Regions from separate parts of the Vibrio sp. Vb0349 genome, predicted to be linked through region 4. Evidence: predicted binding sites of a transcription regulator. Region 4 holds the regulator's gene; each other region holds the start of a gene.
What was found. The regulator PurR, encoded in region 4, represses purine synthesis genes. The targets are predictions, from matches to a motif close to TNANGNAAACGTTTNCNTNA.

Region 1: a site for PurR is predicted at 1,062-1,081, ahead of R7Q47_RS06045 (formate--tetrahydrofolate ligase). Genes of this name have one in related genera too.
Region 2: a site for PurR is predicted at 891-910, ahead of folD (bifunctional methylenetetrahydrofolate dehydrogenase/methenyltetrahydrofolate cyclohydrolase FolD). Genes of this name have one in related genera too.
Region 3: a site for PurR is predicted at 1,184-1,203, ahead of metK (methionine adenosyltransferase). Genes of this name have one in related genera too.

Annotation. Positions count from the first base shown of each region.
Region 1 covers NZ_JAWOTS010000003.1:222,694-224,903, reverse strand. The annotation lists gene R7Q47_RS06045 (formate--tetrahydrofolate ligase) at 1-995, opposite strand, end outside; gene R7Q47_RS06040 (inosine/guanosine kinase) at 1,232-2,210, opposite strand, start outside.
Region 2 covers NZ_JAWOTS010000010.1:104,353-106,562, forward strand. The annotation lists gene folD (bifunctional methylenetetrahydrofolate dehydrogenase/methenyltetrahydrofolate cyclohydrolase FolD) at 1-821, opposite strand, end outside; tRNA gene R7Q47_RS13315 (tRNA-Arg) at 1,025-1,101, shown strand; gene R7Q47_RS13320 (class I SAM-dependent methyltransferase) at 1,265-2,210, shown strand, end outside.
Region 3 covers NZ_JAWOTS010000023.1:19,174-21,383, reverse strand. The annotation lists gene tkt (transketolase) at 1-1,033, opposite strand, end outside; gene metK (methionine adenosyltransferase) at 1,349-2,210, shown strand, end outside.
Region 4 covers NZ_JAWOTS010000015.1:1,390-3,599, forward strand. The annotation lists gene torD (molecular chaperone TorD) at 1-375, shown strand, start outside; gene purR (HTH-type transcriptional repressor PurR) at 843-1,847, shown strand; cyclic di-GMP riboswitch class I at 2,135-2,210, shown strand, end outside.

The sequences.
Region 1 (2,210 bases), on a different contig from region 4:
GCTTTAATGTTACACGCTTTCTCGAATCCCATATCCGAACCAAAACCGGCTTCAGTTACCGTGTAACCTGACAGTTTTAGCGCAATATCGTCCGCGATAATGGATGAATTTCCATGGGCGATGTTTGCAAATGGACCTGCATGGATCAACGTAGGAACACCTTCTAGAGTTTGCATCAGTGTTGGTGCAATCGCCTCTTTTAGTGTTACTGCCATTGCTCCTGCAACTTGTAGATCTTCCGTAGTGACGGGGTTTCCGTTCAAATCGTACGCTACGACAATTTTCCCGATACGTTGACGTAAATCTTTTAAATCTTTGGCTAGTGCAATGATAGCCATTAACTCGGAAGCGGCTGAAATATCGAACCCTTCGTCACGCTCGAAACCATTGATGGTTTTTCCTGCATCATTGAGGCCAATTTTGACTTTACGTAGTGCACGATCATTATGGTCCATCACTCGTTTCCAAGTAATACTGGCCGTGTCGATTTTAAGTGCTCTTAACCCGGTGCGTGATTCAAAGGCATCATAACCCTCGCGTTGTTCATGGAACAAGCGAGCGTCAAGAGCGGCTGAAGCAAGGTTGTGCGCCGCTGTCACTGCGTGAATGTCACCAGTAAGGTGTAAGTTTAACTCTTCCATTGGAGCTACTTGAGAGTAACCGCCGCCCGCAGCGCCACCTTTAATACCGAAGACAGGTCCCATCGAAGGCTGCCTTATACATGCAATAACAGATTGATTAAGCTTTGCTAAACCTTGCGCCAGGCCTATCGTCGTAACGGTTTTTCCTTCGCCAAGAGGAGTCGGCGTGATCGCAGTGACGAGTACAAGTTTACCGTCATCATTTGCTTTGAGTCGTTCCAAACATTTTGGGTGGACTTTGGCTTTGTGCTTCCCGTGAGTGTCATACTCTTCGGGCAATAGTCCTACTTTTTCCGCGATAACATCAATAGAAGAAAGTGGTGTGTTTCGGCAAATTTCGATATCTGACTGCATGGAGAATCCCCAAAGTGGCACACAGGTAGCGTTGAAAAACTACCTGAGTTATAACGAGTATTATTGTGAGGCAAAGGTCTGCTTGGTGATGGTACTGTTTCGGTTAGGCTTGTAAAGAGTTTACTGCTTCGTATTGTGCGACATACTAACGAAATCTACTCGTTATAGTGCTAGATAAAAACAAAAAGGCCACCAAATGGTGACCTTGATATATTTTTAGCTTTAAAGCTGTCGTTTTAACGATCCCAATAAGTCTCTTCTAAGCTATCTTCTCGTTCAGGAAGCGCTCGCGATAGGCGAGGAGAGTGCTGCGTCAACACTTCATAGCTTACTCGGTTTGCGTATTTACAAATCTGAGAAAGAGAGGAGTAGGTTAAGCATCGTACTTCGTGCTTTTCTGAGTTAGGCACTTCTTTTTGGTGGAAAGAGTTTGCTGCCATGTCATGCAGTAAGGCTGAAAGGGCTGCATCACCCGCACCGTTAGTGTTCTTAATCTCTAATGGTCCACCAAGGTAAGGGCCGATGTGAGAGTAGACCTTCATTGGGTTTTGACAGTCTTCTTTACGCATCGCACGACTAAACTCGTACTGGTTAAAGGCTTCGAGGGAGCTTTCAAGGATGTCGTGTGTGGTTTCTCGTTTTACTTTCTCATCGGTGTAACCAGCCATATACAGACCATTTGGTCCTGCTGTACAAAGTACGAGATCAACCCATTCAAGTGCTTTATCAGCAGCTGCTAGCGGCTCTGTTTCACCTGTTAGCGCCGCACCTTCTTCTTCATTCATAGCGACAACAGAAATGTTTTCGCGAATGTATTCTTGCCACCACTGTGCGTTACCTTCGATAACGTACTTCGTCCCTAACGTAAGTACAACAGGGACATCGTGCTTCTTAGCAAAGTCGATCGCTCTTTGTACCGCTTTAGGCATTGGATCTTCTTCTTTACCACGCATTAGGTAAGAAGAAACAACCAGGGCTGATGCTTTCTCAAAGATCTCTTCAGGAATGCTTTCCGGAAGTAGTTGATTCATATGACCTTCGTTGATAGCAAATGTACGCTCACCGTCTTGAGAAATTAGGGTGTAGCAGCGACCAATAGGGCCATCTACCGTTTGTAAATGGTTAAGGTTCATTCGTGAAGACGTACGGCAAAGGTAGCGGTAAGCAAAAGAACCGACTTGAATGTTCTTAGACATCACACCGAGCAAAACGGAT
Region 2 (2,210 bases), on a different contig from region 4:
TTCTCAATTAAACTTGCGACGGTCATTGGGCCAACGCCACCAGGAACAGGAGTAATAAAGCTCGCACTTTCACGTGCTTTGTCGTACTCCACGTCGCCAACTAGTTTGCCTGAATCAAGACGGTTAATACCGACATCGACCACCACTGCGCCTTTTTTAATCCACTCACCAGGGATAAAGTTAGGCTTACCAACCGCAACCACGACAACGTCAGCTTGACGCACATGACTCTCTAGGTCTTTGGTAAAACGGTGACATGTTGTTGTTGTGCAGCCCGCAAGCAGCAGCTCAAGTGTCATTGGACGACCAACAATGTTTGATGCACCAACCACAACCGCATGTTTACCACGTAGCTCAATGTTGTAACGGTCGAGTAGGGTAATTATGCCCTTTGGCGTGCAAGAGCGAAGCTTTGGAATACGCTGCGCAAGACGACCAACGTTGTAAGGATGGAAGCCATCCACGTCCTTCTCTGGGTGAATGCGCTCTAAAACATGTGTTGTGTCTATGCCCGCAGGAAGGGGTAATTGCACTAGAATGCCGTCAATTTCATCATCGTTGTTTAATTCATCAATCAGCGCTAGTAACTCTTCTTCTGAGCTAGACGCAGGAAGGTCAAAAGACTTAGAAACAAACCCAACTTCTTCACATGCGCGGCGTTTGCTACCGACATAAACCTGAGAAGCAGGATCTTCACCAACTAGAACCACTGCTAAACCAGGAGCACGTAGCCCAGCTTCAACACGTGCTTTAACACGTGCAGCCACTTCGGATCGAACAGTTTGGGAAATGAGAGTTCCGTCTATATTTTGAGCAGTCATGACTTTCCTTATAAATTAAGAAGGCAGATTATCTGCGGCGCATTGTCGCAGAATTTCTTATCAACATCCATACGCAAACGTTTGCTTTGTGGTGTTTTTGAACATTAAGCGTTTTAATGGACTTTTTTTAGGCATTCAGATCAGAATGTTATGAAAACCCGTTGATTTACCCGTTTGAACTCGTATAATCCTGTCCCTGTAGCGCGCCCTTAGCTCAGCTGGATAGAGCACGTCCCTTCTAAGGATGTGGTCATTGGTTCGAATCCAATAGGGCGTGCCATTTATTCAAAAGCCTCGATAACTCTTTGAGTTGTCGGGGCTTTGTCGTTTTTAGGTTTTTGGCTGTAATTGCCACTCTATCTACAACTTTTGAATGGCATTCTAGCCATTGCAATTTCTAGCAATTAATATGGACGCATATTAATTACCTTTCGTTAACCTTTATGCCTGCCACTTCTAACTTTTATGACCGACACGCCGACTCTTTCGCGAAGCAATACACATCGATCCAGTTTGAGGATGTCCACGCGAGTTGGAGAGTCTTCTGGCCCCAGGCTGGAGATCGTGTGTTAGATGTTGGCGCGGGCTCTGGTCGAGACGCGAAATGGATGGCTGAGCATGGGTGTGAAGTTGTTGCGATTGAGCCTGCTCAAGCACTTCTAAGGCTTGGTAAGTCTTACTGTGGCGATTCCGTTACTTGGCTTGAAGATGCATTACCTAAGCTTGAGAAAACCATTAATCTTGGCTTTCGCTTCGATTTAATTCTTGTCAGTGCGGTATGGATGCATCTTGCGCCTACGCACCGTGAACGTGCATTTCGCAAACTTGCAAATTTGTTAGCGCCTAATGGTCGATTGGTGATTAGCCTTCGTCACGGTGACTTTTCTGACGGTCGTAAAGCTTATCCCGTATCGGTTGAAGAGCTCGAAAAGTTTGCAAAGAATAGCGCTTTAATGGTGAGAAACGTATCTCTCGATGACGATCAGTTAAAGCGAACGGGTGTATCTTGGCAAACTGTAGTGATGTCTTTGCCTGATGATGGTTCCGGTGATCTGAATAAGGTTCGCCACATTATCGTCAATGATTCCAAATCGGCTACCTATAAGCTCGCACTACTACGTACTTTACTACGTATTGCAGACGCTCATTCTGGTGCAGTGGTTGATCGCAGCGAAGGTAAAGTTGCAATCCCATTAGGATTAGTTGGCTTATATTGGATTCGTCAATTTAAGCGTTTAATCGATAAAGAGAACATCCAGCAAAGCTCGAACTCGTCTAAAGGGCTAGGTTTTATAAAGCCCGATGGCTGGGGCAGACTTTCCCATTTAAGTCCTGATGATCTTGCTATAGGCACGACATTTTTTGGTGAAGATGCAGTGGCGCTTGATA
Region 3 (2,210 bases), on a different contig from region 4:
CAATGATTTGGTTCGCTTTTTCTTCCCACTGTGCAGGAAGTTCGCCGTTTAGACGACGTTTAAGCTCTGCCGCTTCAGCAGGGTAAGCTGCAGCGTATGCTTCGAATTTTTCATTCCAAGCTGCTTCTTTCGCGGCGCCCGCTTCTTTTGCATCCCACTCAGCGTAAACATCTGCCGGGATCTCAAATGGGCCGTACTCCCAACCTAGGTATTCGCGAGCCGCTTGGATTTCATCGTGACCTAGTGGTGCACCGTGACAGTCGTGCGAACCAGACTTGTTAGGAGAACCGAAACCGATAATTGTTTTGGTACAGATAAGCGTAGGACGTGGGTCCGCTTTTGCTGCTTCAATTGCTGCGTTGATCGCGTCTGAGTCGTGACCATCGACTGCTGGGATTACATGCCAGCCGTACGCTTCAAAACGCTTAGGTGTATCGTCAGAGAACCAACCTTCAACGTGACCGTCGATAGAGATGCCGTTGTCATCCCAGAATGCAATCAGCTTGCCTAGACCAAGAGTACCTGCAAGAGAGCATGCTTCATGCGAAATGCCTTCCATTAGACAGCCGTCACCCATGAACACATACGTAAAGTGGTCAACGATATCGTGACCTTCTTTGTTGAACTGTGCCGCTAGTGCTTTCTCTGCGATCGCCATACCAACAGCGTTAGTGATGCCTTGACCTAGAGGACCCGTTGTTGTCTCGATACCAGGCGCGTAGCCGTACTCTGGGTGACCTGGGGTTTTTGAGTGCAATTGACGGAAGTTTTTCAGATCGTCAATAGATAGCTCGTAACCGCTTAAGTGCAGTAGAGAGTAAATAAGCATTGACCCATGACCGTTTGACAGCACAAAGCGATCGCGGTCGGCCCACTCTGGGTTTGAAGGGTTATGGTTTAGATGAGAGCGCCAAAGAACTTCAGCGATATCAGCCATACCCATTGGTGCGCCTGGGTGGCCTGAGTTAGCTTGTTGAACACCATCCATGCTTAGAGCACGAATTGCATTGGCAAGATGTTTACGAGACGACATGTCTGCTCCTGAGTACATTAAGCGAAACGAAAAGTAGGTCATAATTCTCTCAAAGCCCTGTTGGGTGTGCAAACGTTTTCCAATCCAAAACCTCACAAATATTGCACCTTTCGCGCCAAATCGTTCGAAGTTCTTAAAATTATCAATAAATCAGGCAAACGTTTGGTTATAACAAAAACCAAAAAAGAGCTTGTAATTCGAGCAATCAAATTTAGAATAGACGTCTAGATGTAGATACACCTACAAAAATTAGTATTAATTTGCGCTGGAGAGTTTATCATTCCCCAGTTTTAAACCAGATATAGTGGAGCTAACATGGCTAAGCACCTGTTTACTTCTGAGTCAGTATCAGAAGGTCATCCAGATAAAATTGCAGACCAGATTTCTGATGCGGTTCTTGACGCGATTCTAGAGCAAGATCCAAAGGCTCGTGTTGCATGTGAGACTTACGTTAAAACCGGTATGGTAATGGTGGGTGGTGAAATCACGACTTCAGCATGGGTAGACATCGAAGAGTTAACTCGTGAAACCGTTCGTGAAATCGGCTACGTACATTCAGATATGGGCTTTGACGCAGATTCTTGTGCGGTACTAAACACAATCGGTAAACAGTCGCCAGATATCAACCAAGGTGTTGATAAAGCTGACCCTAAAGAACAAGGTGCAGGCGACCAAGGCATCATGTTTGGTTACGCTTGTAACGAAACTGAAGTACTAATGCCAGCGCCAATTACTTACTCTCACCGTCTTGTTCAAAAGCAAGCAGAAGTTCGTAAAAACGGCACACTACCTTGGTTGCGTCCTGATGCAAAATCTCAGGTAACATTCCAATACGATCAAGGTAACATCGTTGGTATCGACGCGGTTGTTCTTTCAACTCAACACTGTGATTCAATCTCAACTTCAGACCTGCGTGAAGCGGTAATGGAAGAGATCATTAAGCCAGTGCTACCTTCTGAGTGGATCAACAAAGAAACAAACTTCTTCATTAACCCAACCGGTCGCTTCGTAATCGGTGGTCCTATGGGTGACTGTGGCCTAACTGGTCGTAAGATCATCGTAGATACCTACGGCGGCGCAGCTCGTCACGGTGGCGGTGCGTTTTCTGGTAAAGATCCATCAAAAGTTGACCGTAGTGCAGCATACGCAGCACGCTACGTAGCGAAAAACATCGTAG
Region 4 (2,210 bases):
GCTCTTCCTTACGCATCCATGTACATTGGTGAATCAGGTTTACTGAATGACAAGCCAGCTGAGGAAATGGAAAAGTTGATGGCTGAATTTGGCGTTCAAGTAGACGAAAACCTAAAGGAACCTGCGGATCACTTAGCCGTTGAGCTCGACTTTCTCGGGAACATGATTATCCGCTCAAACGAGCTTGAACAAGAAAAACACATGGAAGAAGCCTTCGTTAAACAAAACGACTTTATCCAGCAACAATTGATGTCTTGGTTACCTCAGTTTTCAGACAAATGTAAAAAATTCGATGAATTTGGATTTTACTCAAGTGTCGCGAAACTATTAGTTGCATTTTGTAAACTAGACAGCGCCTACCTTCTTGGTGAATAATTGCCGCCTATTTTTAGGGAGCCTGCCTATCGGGCTTCCTGTGTGCCTGAAAGTGACCGATTGTAAGTAACTTGGGTATAATATTCGTTTGCCTTAACTTAGCGCAAAGACGCTTGGTTATTTAGCAGTCAAAATGTGACTTCAAATACACAAATCTCTTGCTGAAAACATTGCTAGTCAGTCCACATAGGGCTAAAATGTGAGCGCAAACGATTAAATATGATTTATATGTAAACCGCTGAAATATAGCGGTTTTTGTGTTTTCTTAACAGGTTGATGGCAATTTCTCATCAGATAGAAAAAGATAAAATTCATCGACCGATGCTGCTACGCACCCTTTTGTCGCACTTGGATCAACCGCTGCCGAGACACTTAGCGCCAATTTTAGATTGCTAGGTGTGAAACCATTAGAGCATCAGGTACATCCAATACGACATATTTCAGTAGCTCGATACAGGACACCATTTATGGCCACGATAAAAGACGTTGCTCGCTTAGCCGGCGTTTCCACTACGACAGTTTCGCACGTTATCAATAAAACGCGTTTCGTTGCAGAAGCAACGCAAGAAAAAGTAATGAAAGCCGTTGACGAGCTGAATTACGCGCCAAGTGCCGTTGCACGCAGCCTAAAATGCAACTCAACTCGTACTATTGGCATGTTAGTAACGCAGTCAACCAACCTATTCTTCTCAGAAGTGATTGACGGGGTTGAGAGCTACTGTTACCGCCAAGGCTATACTCTGATTTTATGTAACACAGGCGGGATTTACGAAAAACAACGCGATTACATTCGTATGCTGGCTGAAAAGCGCGTTGATGGCATCCTAGTGATGTGTTCTGACTTAACCGAAGAACTAAAAGAGATGCTTGACCGTCATGCGGACATTCCTAAAGTGGTCATGGATTGGGGCCCAGAGAGCTCGCAAGCAGACAAAATCATGGATAACTCAGAAGAAGGTGGCTACATTGCGACCAAACATCTGATTGACAATGGTCATACGGATATCGCTTGTCTAAGCGGTCATTTTGAAAAGCTTGCTTGCCAAGAGCGCATTGCAGGTTTCCGTCGCGCAATGAGCGAAGCGAACCTAGCTGTAAATGAAGACTGGATCCTTGAAGGTAACTTTGAATGTGATACGGCCGTATTAGTTGCAGATAAAATTACCGCAATGGACAAGCGCCCGACGGCGGTATTCTGTTTTAACGACACAATGGCTCTAGGCCTAATGAGCCGCTTGCAACAAAACGGGATCAAAATTCCTGAAGATATTTCAGTGATCGGCTACGACAACATCGAGCTTGCAGAATACTTCTCTCCACCGCTAACGACTATCCACCAACCTAAACGTCGTGTTGGTAAAAATGCATTCGAAATTCTACTTGAGCGTATCAAAGATAAAGAACACGAAAAACGAATTTTCGAAATGCAACCTGAGCTTGTAATTCGAAATACTGTGAAAAAAATGAACTAAATTTTACTGTATTTAACCGTGTTAAATAAGCGCTCTACAGGGGCGCTTATTTTTTTGGGAAAATTAAGCATTCTCTAATACTTCACACCGCTCTAATAACAATTGACTAACGTTAACTCCCTGTTTTATATAAATGTAATATATATTAAGAACTCCTTTTCAAAGGCCAATTTGCACCTTTCCATATGCAAAATAGAGCATTCAATCTATCATTTTTATTGAACCAAAATCACACTTTTAACGCTAAACCGTGATGTTAATTCAATATAAGAAGTATGCTCATTGTGTCACGCACAGGGCAAACCATTCGAAAGAGTGGGACGCAAAGCCTCCGGCCTGAACCATATTACGATATGGAAGGTA